3 regions of the Lysobacter cavernae genome follow, and region 3 is predicted to be linked to each of the others. Evidence: riboswitches for the same ligand, from Rfam matches in the RefSeq annotation. Region 3 holds a riboswitch; each other region holds the start of a gene.
The links. A riboswitch is a leader RNA that binds a small molecule or an ion and turns the genes downstream of it on or off. The one in region 3 is predicted to bind cobalamin.

Region 1 (9,802 bases), on a different contig from region 3:
ACCCAACGCGCGCGGGTAGTACTGCGGGATGCGCGCGACGAAGCCAGCAAGGTCCGCGTCCGGGTAACGTCCCGAGAAGAAGTAGAAGCCGCCCTTGGACAACAGGTACGCCACGGTTGCGGTCATCACCAGCGCAACCGCCAGCCGTGGCACCGTGGCCCAGCGGTCGACGTGGACGCGGCGCGCGTAGACGTGGCCGCCCAGCCACAGTGCGGCGTAGGCGAACGCCAGCGCCCAGTATGCCGGTGACAGGCACCAGTCGCTGATCGTGCCCGCCGCCAGGCTGCCGAAGTCGATCAGCGACGACAGCACGAACAACGCAGGCAGCGCCCACATCGGCCGCAGCAGCGCGCCGGCGAGGAAGAACACCGCCCACGAGGCGCTCGGCAACGCGTTGACGCTGGCGAAATGCTGGCCACGCGTGCAGATCATCAATGCGGCCAGCGCCAGGCCGACCAGTATCTGGCTGCGCGCCGATTGCAACGGCAACGACGAGGTCGCTGGCATGGACTTGATACGCGACATGACCTGCTCCCGGAAGTGGATCAAACGCCGGCCGGCCACTGGCCGATGCGCCCGCGCAGCGCCCACGCCACCAGCGCATGCACCGCCAGCGCCACGACGATGTAGGCCATCGTCGTGCGCACGAACAACGGGCCCCACTGCCAGGCACGCGCGAGGTACTCGGCAAAGTGCGGCTCGGCGTAACGCCCGCCGAGCCAGTAGAACGCACCGTTGGAGATCGCGAACGACAGCGACGCGCTGACCAGGCCAACACCGGCCGCGCCCAGCATGGGGGCCCAACCGACTTGCAGGCGATCGGCATACAGCCGGCCGCCGTACCACAGCACCGCATAGGCCGGCAGCAGGAACGAGTACGCCGGGGTCACGCAGAAATCGCTGACGCCGGCGTAGTCGATCGCGATCCAGTCGATCACCACCGCCAACCCCAGGTAGGCCGCGAACTGCCAGTGCTTGCGCAGGTACAACCCGCCGAGGAAGAACAACGCCATCGACGCATCCGGCAGATGGATCACGGTACCGAAATGGTGGAAACGCGTGGCGATCATCAGCGTCGCGAACGCGACGAACAGACCGAGGTTGGCGGGTCGGGTCAACGGCTTCATCGGTGGCCTCGTGGTGGTGGTGGCGAATGGACGCCCGCTCAGCGAGCGGGTCGGTAACGCAGGGTCAGCAGGTAGTTGCGGCCGGGCTGGTTGTAGAGCGCAGCGGTTTCATACTGCTTGTCGAACACGTTGTTGGCGGCCAGCTGCAGGTTCCAGTCCGTATTGAACGCATAGCCCACGCGCAGATCGGTGAGGCCGTAGCCGCCCAGGCGCGTGGTATTGGACAGGTTGTCGTAACGCTCGCCGGCGCCGGTCACGCTGGCACCGATGCTGAAATCGCCAAAACGACGGTCGGCATCGACACGGCCGCTCTGGCGCGCGCGCCGCGGCAGGATGTTGTCGCGGTTGCGGTCGTTGCCGTCGTTGCGCGGGTCCAGCCAGGTGGCGCTGGCGCGCAGGTCCCAACCGACGAGCGTGGTATCGGCGGCCGCCTCGAAGCCCTGGATGCGGGCACGGTCGATGTTGTTGGGGCCGCCGAAATCGCCGAGGGTCACGTCGTAGGCAATCATGTCGTCGATCCTGGTATCGAACGCGTTGAGCGACCAGCCGTGCTCGCCGCGCAGGCTCAGCTCGAAGCTCTTCGAGGTCTCCGGCTGCAGTTCGGGATTGCCGTAACCGGGGAAATACAGCTCGTTGAAGGTCGGCGCCTTGAACGCACTGCCGTAGCTGGCGCCCAGGCGCAGTGCGTCGGTGAAGTCCCAGCCCCACAACACGCTGCCAGTGGTCTGGCCGCCGAACTGGCTGTCGTCGTCGCGACGCAGGCTGGCCTGCAACGACTGCGCGCCGAAGCTCTGCTGCCACTGGCCGAACAGGCCGCGGTTGATGCGCTGGTCGCGTGCATAGCGGGTGTTGCTGTCGACCTCGTCGCGCTGCCAGTCGTAGCCGAAGCTGAGCAGACCGGTGCCGGCACCGATGTCGGCCTGCAGCGAACCCAGCTCGCGGCGCGTATCGAAGTTGGACGAGTACACGCCGTTGAGATAGTTCTCGCTGAGGTCGGCGCTGCTGCCCAGGCTGGCGGTCAGCTTGAGGCGTTCGCTCGGCGTGTAGCGCACGCGGCCACCGAGCACCTGCTGCACGGTGTCGGCCTCGTTGTTGAGGCTGCCGTCGTATTCGTTGTAGCCCTCGGCTCGGAACAGGCGCGCTTCGGCGTCCCATTGCGGGCTGAAGCGGTAGCCGCCCTGCACGGTCGCCGAGTTGTTGCGGTAGCCGTCCTTGTCCGGATCGAAATTGCGCGTGCCGCGGTAAGCGTTGATGCCGTCGATGTTCTCGTGGGCAAGATTGACCGAGTACCAGCCCCCGCGCTCGTCAACGCTGCCATTGCCGCGACCGGCGACGCCGGCGGCCAGGCGCTGGCTGGCATAGCTGCCGATACCGGCGCTGAGCGTCGGTGCGAACGCACCCTGCGGCTGTCGGGTGAAGATCTGGATCACGCCGCCGAGCGCTTCGGAGCCGTACAGGCTGGAGAACGGCCCGCGCACGATCTCGACGCGTTCGATCTGCTCGACCGGGATGTCCTGCAGCGACGCGCCGCCGCTGGTGGCCGAGCCGATCTTGATGCCGTCGACCAGCACCAGCACGTGGTCGGACTCGGTGCCGCGCAGGAACAGCGAGGTCGCCTTGCCAGGACCGCCGTTGTTGGCCAGCGAAATACCGGCGCGGCCGCGCAGCAGGTCGGGCAGCGAGTTCGGCTGCAGGCGTTCGATTTCGCTGCGATCGATCACGGTGATCGCGGCCAGGGTCTGGTCCTGGGTCTGCGCGGTGCGCGTGGCGGTGACGACAACCTGGTCGAGGTCGGTGGCGGCGCCTTCGGCCAAGGCCGGGGCGGTGATGACGAACGACAGCGCGGCCGCCAATGCGGATTGGCGGAAAGACAAACGGTACGAATTCACGAACAACACTCCTTGGCCGCGCCTGCCCGCGCGGAATCGATGGCTAAGGACAGGCGGAAGGAGGTCTGGATGCGACACGCGCCAGGCATGCGCCCCATGACATCGCCCACCGCGTGTCGGGTCGCACAAAGGCCGGTCTCCGGGCTCGCGAGTGAAGGTCAAGCCGTGAAAGGGCTTGCAGCCTTCCGGTCCGCGCCTTCCCATGCGTGTGCACAGTGGCGGTGATGCGGATCGTTGTCTCGCCTACCGTTGCGGGGGCAGCTCCGGAATTGCCGGCCGTGCATGCACGACCAAAGCGCACCGGATTCCCGTTTCAACCGCTGGCCAGGCCAGCGGTCACCTCAGGCTCGCGCATCTTAGCAGCTTCATCACGGCGCGCTCTTCCGCGGCGATGGCCGTTCGGCCTCTGCCACGGCGTTGGTTTGCACAGTGACGCCCAACGGGCCGCGTGCGGCATGCATTCGGCTGTGTGGAGGAGAAACGATGAAACGGACCGCATGGATCGCCGCCGCGGGCGTCCTGATTGTCGTGGGGGTACTAGCTGTTGTTTCCGCACGACACACCGCGACGGTGGCGACAGCTCTTCCCGCCACGACCGCCAGCGCCGCGCCGACCGCGGCAATGCCCGTCGCCAGCACCGCACCAGTACGCGATGCGCCGGGCTTCTACACCGGTGAAGCCGGCCTGTCCGCCTCCGAACGCGCCGGCCGCGAGATCTGGTACAAGGCCACCGGCGGCAATTCGCGCTTCCACACCTACGTGTTCCAGCAGCGCGTCGGCATCCTGATCGACTGGTTCCGCGTGCTGCGCGCCGACCGCCGCGACGACCGCTTCGCCGCCTGGGGCCTGATCAACGACCCCGGTTGCTGCCTGCCCGGCAGCAACGGCTGCCCGGCCCGGAGCCTGGACGAAACCTACGGGTTCCAGTGGTGTCCTGGCGATGCGCAACTGCTCGCGCATGTCGGCAAGCCGGGCTACCGCGATCCGGCCTGCGACTTCGTCGACGCGCCGATGGCAGCGGACGACCCGCACCGCCGCGACCAGGACCCGCGCCAATCGGCCTGCGACCTCGCCTTCGGCACCTCGACGGGCGCATTGGGGTTCCGCAAATTCCCGAACCCGCGCTTCGACAAGGCGCGCTGGCTGGCGATCAATGGCCGGCTCGCCAGTTGGGAGGGCTACAGCCGCACGCTCTCGAGCACTCCCCAGTCCGCCGATGCGCGCGTGCGGCGCCTCGCCGACGGCTCGATCGAGCCGCCGTTCCTGATCGGCACCAGCTGCGGCTCGTGCCATATCGCCTTCGACCCGCTCAACCCGCCCAAGGACCCGGCCAATCCGACCTGGGCCAACATCAAGGGCGCGATCGGCAACCAGTACCTGCGCATCTCCGAGATGCTGGCCTCGGGCATGCCGCACGACTCGCTGGAGTACCAGATGTTCGCGCATGCGCGGCCCGGCACCAGTGACACCTCGGCCATTCCCAACGACCAGATCAACAACCCGGGCACGATCAACGCGATCATCAACCTGCACCAGCGCCCGACCTTCTCCGGCGAAGTCGTCGACAAGTGGCGCAAAGTCGCCAGTTGCAAGGACGGCGAAGCCGCGTGCTGGTGCGAGCCGGGGCGTGACAGCAAGTGCTGGCGCAAGGGCACGCAGCAGGAAACCGTGCACCACATCCTCAAGGGCGGCGAAGATTCGATCGGTGCCAACGAGGCGATCCAGCGCGTGTACTTCAACATCGGCTCCTGCGCCGAGCAGTGCTGGCTCAACCACCTCACCGACCTGCGCCAGCTCGATCCGCAGGGCCGCAACTTCGGCCAGACGCCATTCGACATCGGCCAGTGCCGCCGCGACTGCCCGGCGTTCCGCGCGATCGAGGACCGGCTTGGCGACATCGCCGCCTTCCTGCATTCGTCCGAAACACACGCCACCGACCTGGCCACGGCGCGCGAGACCGCGCGCAAGGCCGCCAACCCGGGCGCGCGCTACCGCCACGACGACCTGGTAACCGACCTCGAAAAGGACTTCGGCACCGGTGCGGTCACGCGCGGCCACGAGGTGTTCGCGGCCAACTGCGCGCGCTGCCATTCAAGCGTGCCGGAGTCGGCCGGCGGCGCGTTCCGCAACCGCGACTTCCGCGCGATCGATGCCAAGACCGGCCTGCGCGCCGACTGGCTCGGCAACGACATGACGACCTTCGTCTCCGAAGTCGGCAGCAACCGTTGCCGCGGGCTGCATTCCAACCACATGGCCGGCCACATCTGGCAGGAATACGGCTCGGAAACACTGCGCGCACGACCGCCGGACCCGAGCCTCAGCGAGCCGCACGACGGCGGCCGCGGCTACTACCGCAACATCTCGTTGCTGTCGCTGTGGGCGCACGCACCGCTCATGCACAACAACGCGCTGGGGCCGGAACTGTGCGGCCAGCCCAGGCACCGCGAGAACTTCTTCTACCGCAACGCCTACGTCGACGCGCGTGGGCAGCCGGTGCCTGATGACAAGGCGCCAGTGTGCTGGGCCTACGACCCCAGCGTCGACGGCCGCTTCAAGCTGTACGTCGCCTCGATGCAGGCCATGCTGAACCCGGCGCGGCGCGAGCCGAAGATCACCCGCTTCGACCTCGACGTGCCGCTGGTGGCGGGCCTGCGCCTGGTCGAGGACGGCCAGGAGAAACAGATCGCCGGGCTCACCATCGTCGTGCCCAAGGGCAGCAGCGCGGGACGGCTGGGCAATTTCCAGCACAAGCAGTTCCTCGGCGACCTGGTCAGCCTGCGCCTGCACCCGCAGGTGCTGCAGAAGAAACTGCGTACGAGCCTGGGGCCCCAGGAAGGCGACGCGGCCTTTGCCGAACTGCGCACGGTCGCCGATCAGCTGCTGAAGGATCCGGGCCAGCTGGTGCCGACGCTGCGTCGGCATCCGAAGCTGTTCGAGGTCTACAGCACCTGCACCGACGCCATCGAGAACGACGGCCACCGCTTCGGCGAGGACCTGCCGGACGCCGACAAGCAGGCATTGATCGCGTTTCTGGCGACGCTGTAGGAGGACACCATGGACCCTGGCTCTGTCATCCGCGTCTCGCAACCCGCCCTGCTGGCCATCCTGATCCTGCTGGCCGGCTGCGAGCGCAAGCCCGACATCGGCTTCCTGAAGTACGACGAGAGCCATGCCAGCAAGCCGGACTTCGCCGAGGTCGAACACCGCCATCCGCTGTCGGTCGCCGACCTGCAGAAGCTGACGCCGGACAACATCCAGCGCTTTGACCAGGAACAGATCGACCAGATCTACGCACGCCTCAGTGCCGGCCCGATTCCCGATGGCGCGTTCGACGGCGACCTGCTGTTTCCGAAGGGCCAAAGCGGCGACCGCCGCCTGGCGGAGATCGTCGGCGGCCTGCCCGGGCTCGCCGTCGAATGGAAGACGATCAAGCTCGAGCAACTGGGCCGCGCGTTGTGGAAGGGCAAGGTGTTCTACCGCGACCAGCGCCTGCTGCGTAACCGCATCGAGGACACGCGGCTGCTGCAGCCGCTGGTCGGCAGCGACCTCGGCGACATTCCCAAGGCGAGCGTCGAAGGCCGCGATCAATGGCTGCTGTTCCCGGCCAGGCTGTACTGCGGGCAGAGTCTGCTCGACAGCCGCCGCGAGTCGATCATCATCGACTACGCCTTCACCGACACCCTCCCCGGCTACCGCGAGAAGCCCGATTTCCTCGCCGGCCGCAACGGCCTGCAGGTACGCGACGAGATCCGCATGGTACGCCCGGGTTTCTATCTCGGCCGCGCCTACCTCGGCCGCGTGTTCCTGCTCGACTTCACTCTCTACAACAAGGCGATCGCCGAGCGCGACGGGGCCGCGTTCGCGAAGACCGGACAGGTCGCCGAGGACTGCTGGCCGGGCACGCAGCAGCGGGTGCTGGCGTCAGTGCAGTAGGGCGCAGGACGTGGCATGACGACCGACGGTACGGATGCCCAGGATGCGACGCCACGTTCCGTTGCCGATGACGGCTGCACTGGTCGGCACCGCGCTCGCGCTGCTCGTCGCCGCCTGCCGGCCAACGGCTGAAACGCCGCAGCCGCCACAGCCGCGCTGGGCAGTGAATCCCGCGCGCACCGGACCCGACCGTCCGCCGCTTGGCCACTCGCTGTTCGACAGCATCTCCCGCCATGAGCAGGACGGGCGGTACGTCCAGGACATCCCGTTCCCGTTCGATGCGCTGCTGCGACGAATCGACGAGCGCGCCGGTTGCGATGCGGCAGCGCCGTGCTCGCGCGCGGTGCTGATCCCGCTCGGCCGCTCGCTGCAGCGCTTGACCGCATCGCCGGATTTCTTCGCGCACCCGCGCGTGGTGGCCGCGGTCGATGGCGAGGGCGCGCGCGCGACCACCGCGCATGCGCTGCTCAAGGATCGGCTGTACCTCGGCTACCAGGAACAGGCCGGGCTGATCGAGGTGATCAGCTACAACGAGGCGGCGGGGCGCTTCGAATTCCAGTTGGTGCACGATTACCGCGCCGGGACGACCCCGCGGGTCAGCTACGCGCGCCGCGATGTCTGCGCCGCCTGCCACCAGAACCTCGCGCCGATCTTCTCGCGGCCTGTGTGGGCCGAAACCAATGCCAACCCGCGCGTCGCCGCCGCCTTGCAACGCCATGGCGACGCCTTCTTTGGCGTGCCGGTGCGGCGCGGCGTCGATATCCCCGGCGCGATCGACGCGTCCACCGATCGCGCCAACCTGTTCGGCGTCTGGCAGCGGTTGTGGCGCGACGGCTGCGGCGGTAACGATGCCGCAGGCCGACGCTGCCGTGGCGCGGCGCTGCTGGCCGCGCTGCAATACCGTCTTAGCGGTGAACGTGGCTTCGACGAGCGCGCCGCCCGTTGGCGCGTGGACTTCCTTCCGGCCTTCCTGCGCGCATGGCGCGCGCGCTGGCCCGCCGGCCTGGCGATTCCGAATCCCGACCTGGCCAACCGCGATCCGCTGCCACCGGGCACGGCGACCGAGCCGACCGGCGCGGTGCTGGCAGGCGTGCCGGCGCGGTTCGAGCCGCTGCTGCCGCGACCGCCGCTGGAAGTCTGGCGACTGGATGCATCGGCTTCGCTGCCGCCGCCAGTGGCATCGCCTCCTCAGCAACAAGCAGCGAGCGTGGCGCGGCGCACTATCGCCGGGCTCGGCGGCTTCTTCTCGGCTGCGGAAATCATCGCGCTCGACCGGCACCTGCACGACCGCGGCGGCGGCCAGCAGCGGCAGTACGTGGCGCGCTGCACACTTGAGCGGACCACGGCATCGTTGCGCTTCGATTGCGATCAGGCACAGACGCCAGCCACGGCGCAACTGCGCGGCCGGCTCCTGCTACGCGGCGCTCGCATCGAAGCCGGCACGGTCGATGGGCTTGCCGTGGTCGGCCATCCACCGCTGCACCAGCTCACGGTGGCGCCGGGCACGGGGCTTGCCGCGGAAGGCACGGTGTTGCGTCTGCAGCATCGCGACCTGCGCGCGCGCCTTGCCGACGGCGCCGTGATCGACCGCATCACGCTGCGCTGGCCCGACGGCACGGGCGGCACGGTCGCCGACGCCACCATCACCGTGATCGACGATCTCGCACCACTGCGCGCCGCGATCGCAGCTCTGTCGGACGACACCGGCCCGGCATCGCCATTCGCGGCGCAGCCGTTCGACCGCCCACGCCTGGTCGCAGCGTTGTTTTCGCATCTGGGCATGAGCGGATCCGACGACTGTTGCGACCCCGCCGTTCGTCTACCGCCGCCGCGGGTCGAAGCCGCGGCACCGCCCACGCCAAGCCGTGGCCCGGCGCGGCCGTTCGCCGCGTTCTACCCGCCATGCGCCGGTTGCCACGCTACCGGCGAGCGCTCGCCTCCGAATTTCCTGGCCGGTACCGGCGCCCAGGTCGCGGCCAACATGGCGCACTGCGCGCCGCGCCTGTACGCACGCCTGGCGATGTGGCGGCGCGAGCCGGCGCTGCGCGAAAAGACCCCGATGCCGCCGCCGCTGGCACTGCCCTACCCGCATACGTCCTTGCCACCGGCGGAGGCCGCGTCCCTGGAGCGCACCGCCGCAGAGCTGCTGCGCATCGAGACCGGCCGATCCCCGCAACTGGACGCGTTACTGGTCAATGACTACGAAGCGCTGCGGCCGTGCCTGCCGTAGCAGGCTGAGACAGGAAGGATCCGCATGGCGACCCGGCTCCATACCGCACTGGCCCGCGCCAACGCCGCACTGGCACGCCTGTTCAACCGCCGCTGGGTGCGCTGGCTGGCACTCGCACTCACGCTGCCAACGCTGCTGCTGGCCGCATTCGGCGTGTATGGCCTGTACCTGCTGAACCGCAACTCGGCAGTGACCTACGCCGACGCCGCCGAGCACTTCAAGTACGGCTCGACCCGCGGCGAGATGGAATCGGGGCTGCCGTACTGGATCTGGCAGGTGTTGCCGCGCGTGTGCGGGCAGCACCTGCCCGACCCAGCGCGCGGCTATGCCTCGCTCGGACTGATCTATGAAGACGGCAAGGACTTGCCGGTCGGCATGTCGAAACGCAACTACCAGGGCGTCGAGCGCACCTTCCTCAACTGCGCGGTGTGCCACACCAGCACCGTGCGCGATGCGCCCAACGCGACCCCGCGCATCGTCCTGGGCATGCCGGGCAATCGCTTCAACGTGTGGGGGCTACAGAAGTTCCTGTTCGGCTGCGCCCGCGACCCGAAGTTCACCAGCGACTTCGTGGTGCCCGAGATCGACCGTGCCATGCGTGCACGCGGCGACAAGCTCGGTCT
Region 2 (9,802 bases), on a different contig from region 3:
GTGCGGCCCAGCCGCCGACGCCCTCGACCACAACCGTGTCGGCCTGCGCCGCCAGCCGCCGGTAACCGGCTTCGATGCGGTCCAGTGCCAGCACCACGCCGGCGCGGTGCGCGGCGATCTCCGGCGCGGTCGCCTCCGGCAGCGCGTACGGGTTGACGTCGTCGTAGTCCGGCAGCGGATCGCTGGCGGCCTGCAGCGCGAGTGCGTCCTCGTTGCGCCAAGCACCGTCGACACGCCCGCAGCCGCTCGCCACCGGCTTCATCCCGACCGCACGCCCCCCGTGATCGCGCAGGGCGTGGACCAGGGCCACGCTGGCGATCGACTTGCCGACGCCGGTATCGGTTCCGGTGACGTAGACACCGGCTACAAGGGGGGCGTTCGCAGGCATCGGCGCATCGTAACAGCCGCCCGCAGCGCTGCTAGACTCGACCCGATGAGCTTCTCCGCCACCGCCCTCGCCGGCAGCAAGCCGGACCAGTACACGCAGTTGCTCGCGCAAGCGCGCGCGTTGCTGCACGGCGAACGCGACCGCGTCGCCAACGCCGCCAACCTGGCGGCGCTGGTCTATCACGCGTTGCCGGCACTGAACTGGGTCGGTTTCTATTTCTTCGACGGCCGCGAGCTGGTGGTCGGTCCGTTCCAGGGCCTGCCCGCGTGCGTGCGCATCGCGCTCGACAAGGGCGTGTGCGGCGCCGCGGCCTCGACCCGGCAGACCCAGCGCATCGCCGACGTGCACGCCTTCCCGGGGCATATCGCCTGCGACTCGGCTTCCAATTCCGAACTCGTCGTGCCGCTGGTCGCGGCCGACGGCGCATTGATCGGCGTGTTCGATCTCGACAGTCCGCAACTCGACCGCTTCGACGCCGACGATCAACACGGCCTCGAGGCGATCGCACTCGCCTTCGTGGAGTCGCTGGCATGAGCACTGACAAGCTGCGCAACATCGGCCCCAAATCCGCCGCCTGGCTGCGCCAGGTCGGCCTGCGCACGCACGAGGACCTGGCCGCGGTCGGCACGGTCGAGGCCTTCATGCGGGTCAAGCGCGCCGGCTTCAAGCCGACCTTGAACCTGCTCTACGCGATCGAAGGCGCGCTGCTCGACTGCCACTGGCAGGAGATCCCGGACGAGCGCCGCAGCGAGCTGATCCTCGCCGCCGACGCCGCCACCGCCCTGCTGCCGGCGCCGCGCAACCGCCCCGCCGCCGGACCGGTGCGGACCACCGTGCTGACCGAGGACACCGTGGCGATGCCGCCGCTGTTCGACGAGCCCGAGCGCGGCGACTGACACGCGCTTTTGGCCGCCGCCAGCGGATCGCGTAGACTGCGCGCGCTTCGAGGTGACCCGGCGGCGTCCTGCCGACGGGTTGAAACGGGAAGCCGGTGACGCCACGCCCAGCGTGGCCAGCCCGGCACTGCCCCCGCAACGGTAAGCGAGTCGAATCGCGGCACACGCCACTGTCTGGCAGCTCCTCCGGGAGCGGCCGGCCCTGAAACCAGGGCCGCACGGGAAGGCGCTGCGATCGGAGGTTGCCTCCACTCGCGAGTCCGGAGACCGGCCTCGGTGCACGACTGATTGCGATGCGGAGGGCGTCGCGGCGGCGACGTCGGCGTCCCGTGCGCCTGCAACGCAGCCCCGAGTTCTCCACGCGATTCCCCCTCGCCCGCGCGGCCCTGCCGTGCGCCGGAGAACCCCAGATGTCCCTGCGAATCCTGTCCCTCACCGCCGCCTGCGCGCTGGCCCTGCCCGCCGTCGCCCGGGCGCAGGACGCCACCGACCTCGACCAGGTCTTCGTCACCGCCAACCGCACCGCGATCAGCGCCAATGACGCGCTGACCCCGGTCGAGGTGATCGACCGCGAGCAGATCCAGCGCAGCCAGGCGCGTTCGCTGCCCGACCTGCTGCGCGGCCGCGCCGGCATCACCGCGTCCAACCAGGGCGGCCAGGGCAAGCTGACCACGCTGTTCCTGCGCGGCAGCGAGTCCGACCACGTGCTGGTGCTGGTCGACGGCATCCGCATCGGCTCGGCCACTTCCGGCCTGGCATCGTTCCAGGACCTGCCGGTGGAGATGATCGATCGCGTCGAGATCGTCCGTGGCCCGCGCTCGAGCCTGTACGGCGCCGACGCCATCGGCGGCGTGATCCAGGTGTTCACCCGCCGCGACCGGGGCGCGTTCGTGCCGCGCGTGCGCGTCGGCGGCGGCAGCAACGGCCTCACCGAATACGGCGTCGGCTTCGGCGGCAGCGGCGGCCGTGGCTGGTTCGGTGCCGACTACCAGTACCGCCACACCCAGGGCATCAACGCCTGCAACGGCTCCAGCACGCTGTTTGCCGGCTGCTTCACCGAGGAGCCCGACCGCGACGGCTACACCGCCAACGCGCTGTCGCTGCGTGGCGGTCTTGATTTCAACGAGCAGTGGAGCCTGCAGGGCCACACCCTGCGCAACGAAGGGGACAACGAGTTCGACGGCAGCTTCTACAACCGCTCCGAGACCGTGCAGCAGGTGATCGGCGGCACCCTGCGCTGGCGCCCGTCCGACCGCATCGACCTGCACCTGACCGCCGGCCGAAACGTCGACGCCTCGGACAACTTCGCCGACGAGTTGTACATCGACACCTTCAGCACCGACCGCGACAGCGCCACCTTGCAGGGCGACTTCGGCATCGGCCGCGATCAGCTGCTGAGCCTGGGTCTGGACTGGCTGCACGACCAGGTCGAAAGCACCACGCAGTACGACCGCACGCAGCGCGGCAACCAGGCCGCCTTCGTCCAGTACCAGGGCCGTTTTGAAGCAGGAACGCTTGGCGAGCAGTCGCTGGAAGCCAGCGTGCGCCGCGACGACAACGACCAGTTCGGCGGCCACACCACCGGCAGTGCCGCGTGGGGCCTCGGCTTCGCGCAGAACTGGCGCGTCACCGCCGGCTACGGCACGGCCTTCCGCGCGCCGACCTTCAACGAGTTGTACTTCCCGCCGTTCGGCGGCTTCGCCAGCAGCAACCCCCACCTGCGCCCGGAAGACTCGAAGACCTGGGAACTGGGCCTGGCCTACCAGGCCACCACGTTCACCGCGCACCTGGATGCCTTCGACACCGATGTCGACGACATGATCGCCTACGACGCCTCGATGGGCGTGCCCAACAACATCGACCATGCGCGCATGCGCGGCGCCGAACTGGGCATCGACACGCAAGTGCTGGGCTGGACCGCGCGTGGCGCCATCAGCTACCTCGATGCCGAGAACCGCTCGGGCGTCTATGCCGGCAATGAACTGGCGCGCCGTGCCCGCAACAGCGCGCGCGTGGACCTGGATCGCGCCTTCGGTACATTCCGCGTCGGCGTGACCGCCACCGGCGAAGGCGCACGCTTTGATGACGTCGCCAACACCCGCCGCATGGGCGGCTACGGCACGCTCGACCTGCGCGCCGAGTACGCCTTCACGCCGTCATTGAGCTTGCAGGCACGCGTAGCCAACGTCTTCGACCGCGACTACGAGACCGCCTCGTTCTACAACCAACCCGGGCGCGAGTGGTTCCTGACGCTGCGCTACGCGCCAGCGCAGTAAGCGATACGGCACCTGCCCGCCGTCGTGGATCACGGCGGCGGGTATGTTGCCGTCAGGTGCCCGTTCGCGCCCTGACACCGAGTCGCCGCGGCTCACTGGCGAAACACCACGGCCAGCAGGCCCATCACGCCGAGCAAACCGATCAGCGTCGCCAACACCGTCGCCGGCGACCACGGCATCGGGCCGTAATGGGCGCGCAACCGGCCCATGTTGCGGCGGTGGTCCCAGGTCGCAACGACCAGCGCGATGATGCCGCTGCCGATCATCACCATCGCGAAATGACGCGGCCCGAACAGGCCGGTATGCACGACCTTCTGGTCCTGCTGCAGGTACTGGAAGAACTTGTAGATGGTGAAACCAAACGAGATCAGCGACACCGCCGTGCGCACCCACGCCATCATCGTGCGCTCGTAGGCCATGCGCGTGCGGTCCAGCGCCAGCGCGGTCGAGTCCGGCAGAGCGGCCGGATTCATCTTGTCATTGCTCATGTCTCAATCCTTCCTTTTCGACGCAAGGCGCCCTGCCTGAAACGCCCCCATTGCAAGCGATCCTAGGTCGCAAGGGACGATTGCTCAAGCGCAAATTGCTTGAACAACATTCATGCAATATCCGTAGCAGCCGCACTCTCGCGCTGGCCATCCAGCACCGCCATCCGGGCATGCAACGCGCGTTCGACATTGCGCCATGCGTCGCTGCCCAGCAGCAGCCGCAATGGCGGCGAGGTCGAATCGGCACAGGCGATGATCGCCTGCGCCATCCGCTGCGGATCGCCGAGCCGTGGCAGGCGCCCCATCGCATGCAGGCGCAGCAGGTTGCCGACGCTGGTGCGCTGGTAATCGTCGATCTGCGTCTGCGCGGGCACGGAGCTTCGATCGAAAGCGGTCGCAATACGCCCCGGCTCGACGATGATCATCTGGATGCCGAGCGGTGCAACTTCTTGCGCCACGCTCTCGCAATATCCCTCGATGCCCCACTTCGCCGCCTGGTAGCAGCTCAGTGCGGGCAGGCTCATCTGTCCGTTCTCGCTCGACACCTGCACGATCCGGCCATGCCCCTGCCTGCGCAGGTGCGGCAGTGCGGCGCGGATCAGGTGGATGGGACCCAGCAGATTGACCGACAGGTGCGCGGCGATCTGTTCATCGCTCGCTTCTTCGGCGGCGCCGACCAGCGCATAGCCGGCGTTGCTTGCGACGACATCCAGCCCGCCCAGGGCAGCGACGGCCTCATCGACCGTTGCACGGATGGCGGCATGGTCGGCCATGTCCAGCTGTCGCACGATGAGCCGGTCCGGATGCTGCCGCGCCAGATCGTCCAGCGCATCGAGCTGGCGCACCGTGGCCGCCACGTGATCGCCACGCGCCAGCAACTGCTGCGTGATGGCCCGCCCCAGTCCGCGGCCGGCACCGGTGACCAGCCAGCGCTGGCTCATGCCACGACGCTCCCGGAGCGCGTCGCAAGCGCATCCACCGGCCGGCTAATCGGAATCACCCGCACGGGTTGCCCACCTTCGCGGAGCATCTGCGCTTTCCAGTGGTAACGCGGCTCATCCTGCGTGGTCAATTCGAATCGTGCGTGCAACAGGAACACCGTCAGGAAGGCCATCAGCTCCACCAGCGCGAAATGCTTGCCGCCGCAGATGCGCGGCCCAAAGCTGAAGGCGGTGTTGACTCCCGTGGCCGCCCCCTTGCGCGCAGTGCCATCGGCGTGCAGCGACCACGGATCGGGCCGGAGGCGGGCGTCGTGCTGGATGCCGACGAACGAGATCAGCACGTTCTGATCGGCGGCGATGTCATGCGGGCCGATGCGGTCCGGGCCGATTGCCAGGCGCGCGATGATCGGCGTCGGCGGAAACAGCCGCAACGTCTCGGACAGGAAATCTGCGAGATCGTCGAAGGTCGCCAGCTCGCTCCAGCCCCAATCCTCGTTGCTGCTGGCGATGCGCTCGGCCTGCTGCCGCAACCGTTCCTGCACCTGCGGACGCCTGGCAAGCAGGTACAGCGCCCAGCCCGCCGTCGCCGCAGAGGTTTCGGCGCCAGCGGCGAAGAACGTCAACAGCTCGTGTTCGAGCACGACGTCGCTGGCCGGATCGGCATCCGCGACCAGCATGTCATGCAGCATCGGACCGGCCGGCACGCTGCCGTCGCGGAAGATGCGCAGGTCCTCCAGTACCCGGCGACGCAACGCCGGCAGGTGGCGCAACCCGTCCAGGTACAGGCGGCCGGTCTCGCCCGACGGCACGAAGGAATAGGCGGAGCCGTACTCCATCAGCTCGGCGATGCGTTGCAGGTCGATACCGGTCTGGGCATAGGGAATACCGAAGAAGTTCTCGACCAGCACCGACACGGTCATCGTCCGCAGCACGCCGTCGTCGAGGGCCGTGGCGCCGCCTGCGCTGTCGCGCATCAGACGATCAACGGCCTGCGTTGCGTAGCGGCGCGCCAATGTGCAGGTTTGCTCGCGGTCGAAACGGGTGAAGTAGCCGTGCGTGAGTGCCTGGCGGATGCGCCAGGCCTCGCCGTCCTCGGAGAAGCGCGAAGCGCCTAGCGCCTGGCGGAACCAGGCCATGTTCTTGCGGTAGTTGTCGCTGCGCGCACGCAGCACGTGGTCGGCGTCCTCGTGCCGCTGCAGCAGCAGCACCGGCACGCCATTGAGTTCGATCTCGACGTTCTCGCCGTTGCGCTCGCGCGCCAGCCGATAGAGATGATTGCAGATATCCGCCGAGCGGATCACCGATATCGTTCCAACAACGTCGCCACGTCGCGCACGGTCTTGAGTTCCAGCAGTTCCATCACGTCGATCGTGCGGCCGGCGCGTTCTTCCAGTTCCATCACCACCGAGGCGAAGCTCAGGCTGTCCATTTCCTTGATCGACTGGATAGTGGCCTCGTCGTCGATCTTTTCGACCGGGATGAACAGGCAGCCGGAGAGCAGCTCCTTGGCTTCCAGCAATACGCTCATGCGGGTATCTCCGTGTTGTCCTTGCGTGCCGGCGGCGTGTCGATGCCCAGCACTCCGGCCAGATATTGGCCCCTGGCGCGCGCGCGCGCCAGCTTGCCCGAGGACGTGTAGGGCAGGCTGCGCGGCGGCACGAACACGATGCTGGCGGCCACGCCCAGTGCCTGGCTGATCGCCGCTGCCAGACGCTGCTGCAGATCAGATGCGGACTGACTGTCGGTGGCGCGCCGCTGCACCAGCACGACCAGCGTTTCTTCGCCGTCGCGTTCGATACCTATCGCCGCGCAATCGCCCGCGGACAGCGGCGCCACGCGTTCGACCAGTGATTCCACGTCCTGCGGCCACAGATTGCGCCCGCGCACCAGGATCAGGTCCTTGGCGCGGCCGGTGACGAACAGTTCGCCATCGACGAAGTAGCCCAGGTCGCCGGTATCGAGGAAACCGTCGTCGCGCAGCACGCGTTCACCGGCGTTGGCGCACTGATATCCGCGCATCAACGCCGGGCCGCGGACCCACACGCGGCCGATGCGACGTTGCGGCAGCGCCTGGCCGCGGTCGTTCTCCACGCGGACCTCCGTGCCCGGCAACGGTCGGCCACAGCCGACGAAATCGCGCATGCCGCTCGCGCCTTCATCCGGTTCATGCCGTGCGACCACCGTTCCATCCGCCTGCATCGCGCAGATCACCCGGTCGATGCGCGGGTCGCTGTCGGCGTCGCTCATGGTCACCGCCAGCGTCGCCTCGGCCAGACCGTAACTGGGCTGGAAAGCACTCAGGCGGAAGCCGCTGCTGGCCAGTGCCTGCGCGCATTCGACCAGCACCTGCGCCTGAACCATGTCGCCGCCAACACCGGCAATGCGCAGCGCCGACAGGTCAAGCGCGTCCTCGGCCCGATAGCGCTGCGCCGCCAACCGCCAGGCAAAACCCGGTGCATACACAATCGTCGTGGCTTGCGCCGACATCAGTCGCAGCCACACCAGCGGCCGCGCGGCGAACGTGGTCGGCGCCAGGTAGTCGACGCTGCGCTGGCCGCACAGCGCCACCACCGAGAATCCGACCAGCCCCATGTCGTGATACAGCGGCAGCCACGAGCACGCGCGGTCGTGCGCGTGCATGCGCAGGCCGTGACGGGCAATCGCGTCGGCATTGGCCATCAGCGCGCGCTGGCTGACCAGCACGCCCTTGGGTTGCGCGGTCGAGCCGGAGGAGAACTGCACGTAGGCCAGCGCCTCATCATCCGGCGACGCCGCCGCGTCGCGATCCTCATCCGCGATGGCGGCGACCGGCTCGGTCGATGTCTCTGTCGTGTCGACGATCGCATCAAAGGCCAGCACCGCCTGTGACGCTCCGGCAGCCTCGTCGACGACAGCCAGAACGCCCGACGGTGCCAATACCGCACGCGCATCCGTGGCGACCAGCAACAGCCGCAGTTGTGACTGGTAAGCCTCGTGCGCACCCGGAAAGGCCTTGTACGGCAACGGGCATGGCACCAGCCCTGCGTACTGGCAGCCGTAGAACAGCACCAGGAACTCCGGGCTGGTATCGGCGACAAGCGCGACGCGGTCGCCGGGACGAAGGCCCGCATTCCGCAGCCGGGTAGCGGCGGCGAGCGCCAGCGCGCGCAATCGCCGATACGTCATGGTCGCGACCAACGCGCCGCGTGCATCGAAGAAGTTCACGCCGGTGTCACCCTGCGCGGCGTAATCCAGCGCCTCGCGCAGACTGGCAAACCCGCCCAACCGCAACGGCAGGCGGCTGTTCGCGGTCGGCGTCGGGGTCATGGCGCGGTTCCGTCTTCTCGTTTGCCATCCTTGAACGAAGCGAACACCAGCACGTCCACGCGCTCGCCCGCCGGGGTCAGGCATTCCTTGCGGAGCCTTGCCTCGCAGACGAAGCGCGTATTGCCGACGAAGTTGAACAGCATGCCGTGGTTCTTAGCGAGGATGCGCGCGGTGATCTTGTCGATGTTGCGAAAGGTGAAGAAGTGATCGAGCAGTGCGTCGATGGTCCGCCAGAACACGCGTTGGCCGGCATATTCGGGCTCACCGATGCTGGCGGTGATGTTGCCCACCTTGTGCGCCAGACTGACGTCCAACGTATAGAAACCCAGCAGCAAACCGTTCGCGCGGTCGAAGATGCCGATGAAGTGGTGGTGCACTCCGTCGAAGCCGGCAATGAACTGCGCCAGCCGTTCCGCGGTGAATCCAAGCTCCGGCAGGTTGAGGCCCTCGCGCATGCGCGCGTCGTTGATCCATTCGACGAAACGCGGCGTCACGTCGGCGGGCACCAGCGTGCGCAGGAGAAAACCGTTGGTTTCGATCGTCACCAGCGCTGGCGGCGCGCGCGCGGGTTGCGCCGGCACGGCGGGCGCCGTCCTCGCCACTGGCGCCATTCCCCGGAACGTCCATCGCACCTCAGCCATCAGCTCTGCGCTCCGCCCATTCGTCTACCCACTACAGATCAAAGTGCATGGCCCGAACCGGCCATGCGGCCCTATGCCTCAGAAGCGCCACTCCAGATAGGCCTTGATACCGTGGTCTTCGTTGTCGTCGCCCATCTGCCCGGAGTACAGCACACCGGCGTTCATCGTTGGGCGCAGTTGCACGTCCAATCCTATGTCGAGGGCGAGTGCGTCGCGCTCGATCGGGACGCCGACAACCTGGAATGCCGTGCTCGACGCGAAACGCAGGTTCGCGGTCGGCGTGAGGTCACCGAAGGCATGCCGCCAGCCCACCATGGTGCGCAACTGCACCGCCCGCTCAGCGGAAAAGTCCAGCCGGCTGGCCATGCGCAGGCCCAGCGTGGTGAAGGTGATGTCGCTGCGGTCGCTGTCCGCGGTCAAGGCCGCCGCGCCGCCCGACTCGGCGAAGCCGTCGCTGTCCAGCTGCACATAGGCCACGTTGAGGAACGGCTGCAGGTCGAGCGCGCCGGCCATCGACAGGTGATAGCCGACCTCGCCGAACACCTGCGTCGTCGACGCATCGAAGTCCGCCTTGAGACGATCCGTGTAGCCGGCGAAGCCGACGCTGCGGTCCACCGACACGTCGTGCCAGGTGTAGGCCGCGCCGGCCTGCAGCGACACCCGGCCCCAGCTCGTGCCGGCGTAACCGCCGAGGTGGAAGTCGTCGCTGGTACCAGATGAATCCCAGCGGTCCACGTCGAAACTGGAATGGCTGTAGCCGCCGACCAGCCCCAGCCGCCAGCGCTCGCCGACATCGCCATCGATGCCGAGGAACACGCCACCGATGTCGCGGTCCAACCGCGCCGCGTCGGCGTCGCCACCGAAAC
Region 3 (9,802 bases):
CGTTGAGCACGGTGGTGATGATGCGTTCGCCCTCGACCGCGCCGACGCGCAACTGCAGCAGGCCGTCGTCGAGCAGCAGCACGTCACCGGGACGCACGTCATTGGGCAGGCCGAGGTAGCTGACGCCGACCTCGCGCAGGTTGCCTGGCGGCGCATCGACGCTGGCGACCAGGTCGAAGCGGTCACCGGCCTTGAGCAGCACACGGCCTTCGGCGAAACGCTCGATGCGGATCTTCGGGCCCGGCAGGTCAGCGAGGATGCCGACCTCGACCCCCACGCGCGCTGCGGCTTCGCGCACGGCCGTGGCACGGGCGACCTGCGACGACGGGTCACCGTGCGAGAAATTGAGGCGGACCACATCGACGCCGGCAATGAGCAGGGCGTCGAGAACACCCGGCGGATCGGTGGCCGGGCCGAGGGTGGCGAGGATCTTGGTGCGACGTGGGTTGGCGGGCATGGCAGACAGGTTTCTGTAGACCGCTGCACGCTAGCACAGCCACCGTGCTCCTCGACCATTGCGCGCGATGGGTTCTGCACGATTTCATGTCGTGCGTTCCGATCCCGCAACCATGCGCTACCGAAGGGTCACGCGGCGCCATTGACGGCCGGCATGATGAGCGCCGCTGCGCGTGACCGGCAGCGGCGGCGCAGGCCGCGAGTCCGCCCGTGCCGCCGCCGTTTCCTCTTGGGGGTCAACTGGCAACCGAACAACCGGCATGGAACACGTAGTTGTCGGAGCGCAGGCCCCAACTCCAGTTTTCAGCGCAGCCGACCGACGACGCGCCGATCACCTGGCCGTCGTCGCTGCGGTACTCGTAATAGCCGGCCAGACAACCGCCACCGCTTTGGGCCAGGGCGATGCCCGACAGCAGGGTCAGGGCAATCGCGATGAGCACGATCTTTGTGCGACGCATGATGCAGCCTCCCGGATCTGACGCGGCCTCATGGCCGCCCGCGGACGCTACGCCCAGCCTTGTCGGCAATCCATGATGACGCTCACAGCCCCGGCGGCATCAGCCACCGGCCGTCGTCAGGCCGCGATCAGGCCCGGCAATTGCGCCGGCGAGTCCGCCAGATGATCGGCACCGGCCGCGCGCAACTCGGCTTCGCCGCCAAAGCCCCACAGCACGCCGATGTTGCGCAGGCCGTGGTGGCGTGCGCCCTCGATGTCCATGCGGCGGTCGCCGATCATCCAGCACGCGTCCGGCGCCAGGTCGAGACGACGCAGGGCCTCGCCGATCAGCTGGTCCTTGTCGCTGATGCGACCGTCCTCGGTCGCGCCAATCACGTCCTCGAAGCGATGGCCGAACGGCAGGTGCGCGGCGATCTTGCGCGCATGTGGCTCATTCTTGGCGGTCACCACGGCCAGGCGATGGCCGGCGGCGTGCAGTGCCTCGATCGCCTCGCCAATGCCCGCATACAACTGGTGCTCGGCCCAGCCGTGGCTCTCGAAACGGTCGCGGTAATGCAGCACCGCCTGCTCGACCCGAGCCGGATCGTGCAGCAGCGGTGCGAAGCTGGTTCGAAGCGACGGGCCGATCCAGCGCCGCAGTTCGTCCTGCGGCGGCACCGGGTGCGCCATCTGCGTCAGCGCATGTGCGACGCAACGGGTGATGCCGACGGCGGAGTCGATCAGGGTGCCGTCGAGATCGAAGAACAGGGTGGGCTTCAAGAACGTCTCCTTCGCTTCTGTCCCCCAAGGGGACTTTCCTTCGGGCGTAGGAGCGGCTTCAGGCGCGTTGCTTGAGCGCGGCGACCGCCGGCAGCTCCTTGCCTTCGAGGAATTCGAGGAACGCGCCGCCGCCGGTGGAGATGTAGGACACGTCGTCGGCAATGCCGTACTTGTCCACGGCGGCCAGCGTGTCGCCGCCACCGGCGATCGAGAACGCGCGCGACTCGGCGATCGCATGCGCCACCGTCTCGGTGCCACGACCGAAGGCCTCGAACTCGAACACGCCGACCGGGCCGTTCCAGACCACGGTGCCGGCATCCTTGATCATCAGCGCGTAGCGCGTGGCGGTCTCCGGCCCGATGTCGAGGATCATGTCGTCGGCACCAACCTGGTCGACCGGCTTGATCGTCGCCAGCGCGTCGCTTGCGAAGGCCGGGGCGACGACGACGTCGACCGGCAGCGGAATGTCGGCGCCGCGCGCCTTGGCGTCGGCCATGATCTTCTTGGCGGTGCCGATCAGGTCGGTTTCGACCAGCGATTTGCCGACGCCATGCCCCATCGCAGCAATGAAGGTGTTGGCGATGCCGCCTCCGACGATCAGCTGGTCGACCTTGCCGACCAGCGACGCCAGCAGTTCCAGTTTGGTGCTGACCTTGGAGCCGGCGACGATCGCCAGCAGCGGTCGCGCCGGGTTGTCGAGCGCCTTGGCCAGCGCGTCGAGTTCGGCCATCAGCAGCGGGCCGCCGGCGGCGACCGTGGCGTGCTTGATCGCACCGTGGGTCGAGGCCTGGGCGCGGTGCGCGGTGCCGAACGCGTCCATCACGAACACGTCGCACAACGCGGCGTACTTCTTCGACAAAGCCTCGTCGTCCTTGCCTTCGCCGACGTTCATGCGGCAGTTCTCGAGCAGGACCAGCTGACCGGGCGCCACATCGACGCCGTCGACCCAATCCTTGACCAGCGGCACGTCGATGCCGAGCAGCTCGGACAGGCGCTGGGCCACCGGCGCCAGCGAATCGGCCTGGCTCCACACGCCTTCCTTCGGCCGGCCCAGGTGCGAGGTCACCATCACCGCCGCGCCCTTCGCCAGCGCCAGCTTCATCGTCGGCAACGCCGCGGTGATGCGCTGCTCGGAGGTGATGCGGCCGTTCTCGTTGATCGGCACATTGAGGTCTTCGCGGATCAGCACGCGCTTGCCGCGCAGGTCGAGGTCGGTCATGCGGAGGATGGACATGGGCGCTTCCGTGGTTCGAGGCCGGACGAGACGGCGTTGGCGCGGCCGCAGAGGCCGGCGCAAGGGCGCGTATTGTCCCGTCCGCGACGCCGCGCGGCAAATCGCCGGTGCAGCAAGGCCTGCCGCGTCTTCACAAGATTTTGCGTTGACGGATCATGATGACCCCACTATGTTGTGGCCGTCGGTGCCGACTTTGCGGTCGGCTGAAAAGGGAAGCCCGGTGCGGACATCAGCGTCCAAGGCCGGCACTGCCCCGCAGCGGTAAGTGGAAACGACCGCCGTCATGGCACTGGGGGCATCGCCCCTGGGAAGCGACGGCCAGTAGGTGGGAAGGTTTGTAGGGTCAAAGCCCGATCCCGTGTCCATAAGTCCGAAGACCTGCCGACAGCCGCGCGATGCACACCGCGCGGTGACCGGCCAGGGAGTCTTCGGAGGGAAGACGGTCGGTGTCGCTCCGCGATGCCCGGCATCGCGTTCGCCCGTCTCGGGCTGAGCGACACCCGCACTCCATCCTCCTGACTCCGCGCCCGCGGGGGCGTGGCCGTGCCGTCGGCGCCGCATTCGCGGTGCGTCCGATGGTGCGTCCGCGTCTTCGTGCGTCGTCCCTCGAGGGAAAGGACGACGAGCCGTGCGCCACGCACTGGAGCCTTGCCATGACCACCCTGACCGAAGCGCCTCACGCGGCGACCGCGACCGCCGCCGCGCCGAACCGTGCACCCACCGATGCCGAACCGGGCTTCGCCCTGACCCCGCCCGCCGCCAACCTCACCATGACGGTGACCAAGCGCAGCGGCCGCCGCGAACCGGTCGACCTCAACAAGATCGTGCGCGCGGTGACGCGCAACGGCGAAGGCCTGTTCGCGGTCGACCCGATGCGCGTGGCCACGCGCACGATTTCCGGCCTGTACGACGGCGCGACCACGCGCGAGCTCGACGAACTGTCGATCCGCACCGCCGCGCTGCTGACCGCCGAGGAACCCGAGTACGGCCGCCTGGCCGCACGCCTGCTGGCCGGCGTGATCGAGAAGGAAGTCGCCGGCATCGAGATCCATGCGTTCTCGCAGTCGGTGCAGCGCGGCCATGAGCTGGGCCTGATCAACGAGTGCCTGCTGACTTTCGTGCAGGCCAACGCGCGCAAGCTCAACGACGCCATCGACCACTCGCTCAACGCGCGCTTCGACTACTTCGGCCTGCGCACGCTGTACGACCGTTACCTGCTGCGCCACCCGACCGCGCGCACGGTGATCGAGACGCCGCAGCAGTTCTTCCTGCGCATCGCCTGCGCGCTGAGCGGGGACATCGGCGATGCACTCGCGCTGTACCGGCGCATGGCGCAGTTGGACTACATCCCGTCCTCACCGACGCTGTTCAACTCCGGCACCACCCACGAACAGCTGTCGAGCTGCTTCCTGCTCGACTCGCCGGAAGACTCGCTGGAAAGCATCTACAAGCGCTACATGGACGTGGCCAAGCTCTCCAAGTTCAGCGGCGGCATCGGCCTGTCGTACTCGCGCATCCGTTCGCGCGGTTCGCTGATCCGTTCCACCAACGGCCTGTCCAACGGCATCGTGCCGTGGCTGAAGACGCTCGACGCCTCGGTCGCCGCGGTCAACCAGGGTGGCAAGCGCAAGGGCGCGGCCTGTGTGTACCTGGAGCCGTGGCACACCGACGTCGAGGAGTTCCTCGAACTGCGCGACAACACCGGTGACGAGGCACGGCGCACGCACAACCTCAACCTCGCCAACTGGATCCCCGACGAATTCATGCGCCGGGTCGAGGCCGATGGTAACTGGTCGCTGTTCGACCCAGCCAGGGTGCCGCAACTGACCGACTTGTGGGGCGAGGCCTTCGACGATGCCTACCACGCCGCCGAACTCGCCGGCCTGGCGACCAAGCAGGTCAAGGCGCGCGAGCTGTACGCGCGGATGATGCGCACGCTGGCGCAGACCGGCAACGGCTGGATGAACTTCAAGGACAAGTCCAACCGCGCCTGCAACCAGACGTTGCTCTCCGGCAATGTCGTGCACCTGTCGAACCTGTGTACCGAGATCCTGGAAGTCACCTCGCAGGACGAGACCGCAGTGTGCAACCTCGGCTCGATCAACCTGTCGCACCACGTCGAACTTTTCGCCGAGGGCCCGGTGCACGGCGAGGATGGTCGCTTCGACTTCGACAAGCTGGCGCAGACCGTGCGCCTGGCCATGCGCCAGCTCGATCGCGTGATCGATCTGAATTTCTACCCGATCGAGACCGCGCGCCGCGCCAATCTGAAGTGGCGCCCGGTCGGCCTCGGCGTGATGGGCCTGCAGGACGTGTTCTTCAAGCTGCGGATGCCGTTCGACTCGGAACCGGCGCGGGCGCTGTCGAAGCAGATTGCCGAAGCCATCTATTTCCACGCGCTGTCGGCCTCCAATGAACTGGCACTGGAGCGCGGCAAGCACCCCGGCTTCGCCGACACGCGCGCGGCGCAGGGCGAGCTGCAGTTCGAGGCCTGGGGCGTGATGCCGAGCAACCCGGAGCGTTGGGACGGCCTGCGTGCACGCATCGCCAAGCACGGCCTGCGCAACTCGCTGCTGATCGCGATCGCGCCGACCGCGACGATTGCCTCGATCGCCGGCTGCTACGAGTGCATCGAGCCGCAGGTGTCGAACCTGTTCAAGCGCGAGACGCTGTCGGGCGACTTCCTCGTCGTCAACCGCTACCTGGCCGAAGAGCTGAAGGCGTTGGGCCTGTGGACACCGGAACTGCGTGACCGCATCAAGATGGCCGAAGGATCGATCCAGGGCATCGAGCAGATCCCCGAATCGCTGCGTCAGGTCTATCGCACCGCGTGGGAACTGCCGATGCGCTCGCTGATCGACATGGCCGCCGAGCGCGGTGCGTTCATCGACCAGAGCCAGTCGCTGAACCTGTTCATCGAAAGCCCGAACATCGGCCAGTTGTCGTCGATGTACATGTACGCGTGGAAGAAGGGGCTCAAGACCACTTACTACCTGCGCTCGCGCCCGGCGACGAAGATCGCCAAGGCCACGGTCAGCGGCGTTGTGGAAGCAGCCAAGCCGGAGTACAGCGCAGTCGAAGCGATGGCGTGCTCGCTGGAGAACCCGGAAAGCTGCGAGGCCTGCCAGTAGTAGTAGTCCCACCTCCCTCTCCCCTTGTGGGAGAGGGACAGGCGCCAACGGCGCCAGGGAGAGGGGACGCGCCCTCCCCCCAGGAAGAACAACAGCGTCCCCCTCTCCCGGCGCTTCGCGCCACCCTCTCCCACAAGGGCAGAGGGTTTCCACGCAAAGGATTCCCATGGCCACCGACACCCGCCTGCTCGACCCCGGCTTCGACCTGACCCTGCGGCCGATGCGCTACCCGCAGTTCTACGAGATGTACCGCGACGCGATCCGCAACACCTGGACGGTCGAGGAGGTTGACTTCTCGCTCGACGTCAACGACCTCAAGCACAAGCTCGGCCCGGCCGAGCGCCACCTGATCGAACGCCTGGTCGCGTTTTTCGCCACCGGTGACTCCATCGTCGCCAACAACCTGGTGCTGAACCTCTACCAGCACATCAACGCGCCCGAAGCGCGCATGTACCTGTCGCGGCAGCTGTACGAGGAAGCGCTGCACGTGCAGTTCTACCTCACATTGCTGGACACCTACCTGCCCGACCCGGTCGCGCGCGCCAAGGCCTTCGACGCGGTGCAGAACATTCCCTCGATCCGCGCCAAGGCCGAGTTCTGCTTCAAGTGGATCGACTCGATCCAGAACCTGCAGCGCATCGAGACCGCCGCGCAGCGCCGGCAGTTCCTGCTCAACCTGATCTGCTTCGCCTGCTGCATCGAGGGCCTGTTCTTCTTCGCCGCCTTCGCCTACGTCTACTACCTGCGCTCGCGCGGGCTGCTGCACGGGCTGGCCGCGGGCACCAACTGGGTGTTCCGCGACGAGAGCTGCCACATGGCCTTCGCCTTCGAGGTCATCAAGACCGCGCGCAGCGAGCAGCCGGAACTGTTTGACGACGAGTTGCAACGCCAGGTCGTGCTGATGCTGGAGGAAGCGGTCGAGTGCGAGATGCAGTTCGCCCAGGACGTGCTGTCCGGCGGCGTCGCCGGGCTGTCGCCCAAGGACATGCGCCAGTACCTGCAGTATTGCGCCGACCAGCGCCTGAGCCAGCTGGGCATGCCCCGCCACTTCGGTGCGAGCAACCCGTTCGCGTTCATGGACCTGCAGGACGTGCAGGAAGTGACCAACTTCTTCGAGCGTCGCGTCTCGGCCTACCAGGTCGGCGTGCAGGGCGAGGTGGCCTTCGACGCGGCATTCTGATCAATCCCCGGCTTTCGCGCACTGGCGTCCGGCCCGCAGCAGCACACATACCCTGAATTCAATGCCATCCCGAGCGCAGCGAGGGATCTGCTGTTATTGCGTCGTCGCGTTGCGGAAAGCAGGCCCCCTCACTGCACGTGCCGGCAGGACACGCCGCATGAGGACGGAAAGTGCTAGCGCTCCGGCGGAGCGGCAACGACCGGTAAATCCAGGGCACGCGAACCTTCGCGCGGCAGCAGGCCCAGGCCGTAGCGCAGGCTGTAGCCGATCTTCTCGGCGTAGCCGCCGACGAGTTCCGCGTGCTCCGGTGCCAGCACTTCCTTCGCGGTGCTGCGCCATAGCGCCAGCCAATGGTCGAAATGCTCGGCGCGGATCGGGTGCGGGCGATGCGCCGACATCGGATTGCCGCGGTAGCTTTTCGTTCCCAGCGCCACCGATGACCAGAACGCGGTCAGCATGCGTTGGTGCTCTGGCCAGTCGTCGATGGCGGCATTGAACACCGGACCGAGCTGCGGGTGCATGCGGACCTGCGCGTAGAAGCGGTCGACCAGCGTTGCCAGGTCCTGCTCGGTGAGGGGCGGGGTTTCGCTCATGACGGGTGATAGCTGTGGCCGGCGAGACAAAAAAACAAGGCCGGCGAACGCCGGCCTTGTCTTGAACGATGGCGACGTGCCGCTTACTTGCCGGCAACAACCTTGACCATCTCCAGGCACTTGTTGGAGTAGCCCCACTCGTTGTCGTACCAGCTGACCAGCTTGACGAAGGTGCCGTCCAGCGCGATGCCGGCGTCGGCGTCGAAGATCGAGGTGCGGGTATCGCCGCGGAAATCGGTGGCGACCACCTTGTCCTCGGTGTAGCCGAGGATGCCCTTCAGCGCGCCTTCCGACTGCGCCTTCATCTCGGCGCAGATCTCGGCGTAGGTGGCGTCCTTGACCAGTTCGACGGTCAGGTCGACCACCGACACGTCCGAGGTCGGCACGCGGAACGACATGCCGGTGAGCTTCTTGTTGAGCTCCGGGATCACCACGCCGACGGCCTTGGCCGCGCCGGTGCTGGACGGAATGATGTTCTCGAGGATGCCGCGGCCGCCGCGCCAGTCCTTGTTGCTCGGGCCATCGACGGTCTTCTGGGTCGCGGTGGCGGCGTGCACGGTGGTCATCAGGCCGCGCTTGATGCCCCACTTGTCGTTGAGCACCTTGGCCAACGGCGCCAGGCAGTTGGTCGTGCACGAGGCGTTGGAGATGATCGCCTCGCCCTTGTAGGTCTTGTCATTGACGCCGTAGACGAACATCGGCGTGTCGTCCTTCGACGGTGCCGACAGGATCACCTTCTTGGCGCCGGCATCGAGGTGCTTCTGCGCGGTAGCCTTGTCGAGGAACAGACCGGTGGATTCGATGACGACGTCGGCGCCGACTTCGTCCCACTTGAGGTTGGCCGGGTCGCGCTCCTGGGTCAGACGGATCTTCTTGCCGTTGACGACCAGGGTGTTGCCTTCGACCGACACATCGCCCTTGAAGCGGCCATGCACGGAGTCGTAGCTCAGCATGTAGGCCAGGTAATCCGGCTCCAGCAGGTCGTTGATGGCGACGATCTCGATGTCGTTGCCAAAGTTCTGCACGGCCGAACGCAGCACGTTGCGCCCGATGCGGCCGAAGCCGTTGATACCCACCTTGATGGTCATAACTAGCAAGCTCCTGCGGCCGCGCCCGGCGCGGCGGATGGACGGATGATCGACACGTAAGATCCCCTTCAGGGGAAGCCTATTCTAACAGGCGGGCGTGACCCGCTCCTGAGGCGGGCACTGGCGTGAATTGACCATGACCAAGGCGGCCGGGCACCGTCGCCATCGAGCCGCTGGTGTGCGGCGCAGCTACGTCATGAGTTCTGACTGGATCGGCGCGATGATCCGGCCATAGCCGGTCATCCCGGGCGCGGGTCGTGTCGGCTAAAGTGATCGGCATGACCCGTCCCATCACGCCCCGCGCGCACGCGATCCCCGCCCGCGCGCTTCTCACCTTGTTGCTCGCACTCGCGCTCGTCCCCGGCAATGCCCTGGCTTGGGGCCGCCTCGGCCACCGTCTGGTCGCCGCCCTGGCCTGGGACGAGCTGACCCCGCAGACCCGGCGCGCCATCGATGCGCTGCTGGCCGGGGAAAGCGACCCCACCCTGCCCGGTATCGCCAGCTGGGCCGACGAGCTGCGCGAGCACGACCCCGACCTGGGCAAGCGCAGCAGCAAGTGGCACTACGTCAACATCGCCGAGGACGATTGCGTCTACGTGCAGGCGCGGCATTGCCCGAATGGCGGCGACTGCGTCGTCGAGGCGATCCGCACCCAGACCGCGATCCTCGCCGACCGCGACCAGCCGCGGACGGCACGACTGCAGGCGTTGAAATTCGTCGTGCATTTTGTCGGCGACGTGCACCAGCCGCTGCACGCCGGCTACGCCAGCGACAAGGGCGGCAACGACGTGCAGGTCAATTTGAACGGCAAGGGCTCGAACCTGCATTCGCTGTGGGACAGCGGCATGCTCAACGCTGCCGGGCTGGATGAAGCCGTCTGGCTGCAGCGCCTGCGCGCGCTGCC

Region 1: it holds a riboswitch for cobalamin, as region 3 does, so the genes downstream of both, btuB (TonB-dependent vitamin B12 receptor) here and ACFOLC_RS07515 (ribonucleoside-diphosphate reductase subunit alpha) in region 3, are expected to answer to the same signal.
Region 2: it holds a riboswitch for cobalamin, as region 3 does, so the genes downstream of both, btuB (TonB-dependent vitamin B12 receptor) here and ACFOLC_RS07515 (ribonucleoside-diphosphate reductase subunit alpha) in region 3, are expected to answer to the same signal.

Annotation. Positions count from the first base shown of each region.
Region 1 is NZ_JBHRXK010000004.1:355,370-365,171, reverse strand. It holds gene ACFOLC_RS11340 (hypothetical protein) at 1-507, opposite strand, end outside; gene ACFOLC_RS11335 (hypothetical protein) at 546-1,127, opposite strand; gene btuB (TonB-dependent vitamin B12 receptor) at 1,166-3,016, opposite strand; cobalamin riboswitch at 3,130-3,375, opposite strand; gene ACFOLC_RS11325 (hypothetical protein) at 3,500-6,061, shown strand; gene ACFOLC_RS11320 (hypothetical protein) at 6,071-6,949, shown strand; gene ACFOLC_RS11315 (hypothetical protein) at 6,993-9,179, shown strand; gene ACFOLC_RS11310 (c-type cytochrome) at 9,204-9,802, shown strand, end outside.
Region 2 is NZ_JBHRXK010000002.1:116,465-126,266, forward strand. It holds gene bioD (dethiobiotin synthase) at 1-388, opposite strand, end outside; gene ACFOLC_RS04970 (GAF domain-containing protein) at 434-922, shown strand; gene ACFOLC_RS04975 (TfoX/Sxy family protein) at 919-1,284, shown strand; cobalamin riboswitch at 1,318-1,574, shown strand; gene btuB (TonB-dependent vitamin B12 receptor) at 1,695-3,560, shown strand; gene ACFOLC_RS04985 (YidH family protein) at 3,653-4,048, opposite strand; gene ACFOLC_RS04990 (SDR family oxidoreductase) at 4,159-4,989, opposite strand; gene ACFOLC_RS04995 (cytochrome P450) at 4,986-6,290, opposite strand; gene ACFOLC_RS05000 (acyl carrier protein) at 6,287-6,517, opposite strand; gene ACFOLC_RS05005 (fatty acyl-AMP ligase) at 6,514-8,295, opposite strand; gene ACFOLC_RS05010 (GNAT family N-acetyltransferase) at 8,292-8,876, opposite strand; gene ACFOLC_RS05015 (autotransporter domain-containing protein) at 9,015-9,802, opposite strand, start outside.
Region 3 is NZ_JBHRXK010000003.1:71,395-81,196, reverse strand. It holds gene pyk (pyruvate kinase) at 1-457, opposite strand, end outside; gene ACFOLC_RS07530 (hypothetical protein) at 693-914, opposite strand; gene ACFOLC_RS07525 (HAD hydrolase-like protein) at 1,031-1,672, opposite strand; gene ACFOLC_RS07520 (phosphoglycerate kinase) at 1,731-2,906, opposite strand; cobalamin riboswitch at 3,072-3,306, shown strand; gene ACFOLC_RS07515 (ribonucleoside-diphosphate reductase subunit alpha) at 3,677-6,037, shown strand; gene ACFOLC_RS07510 (ribonucleotide-diphosphate reductase subunit beta) at 6,204-7,217, shown strand; gene ACFOLC_RS07505 (group III truncated hemoglobin) at 7,391-7,810, opposite strand; gene gap (type I glyceraldehyde-3-phosphate dehydrogenase) at 7,894-8,898, opposite strand; gene ACFOLC_RS07495 (S1/P1 nuclease) at 9,177-9,802, shown strand, end outside.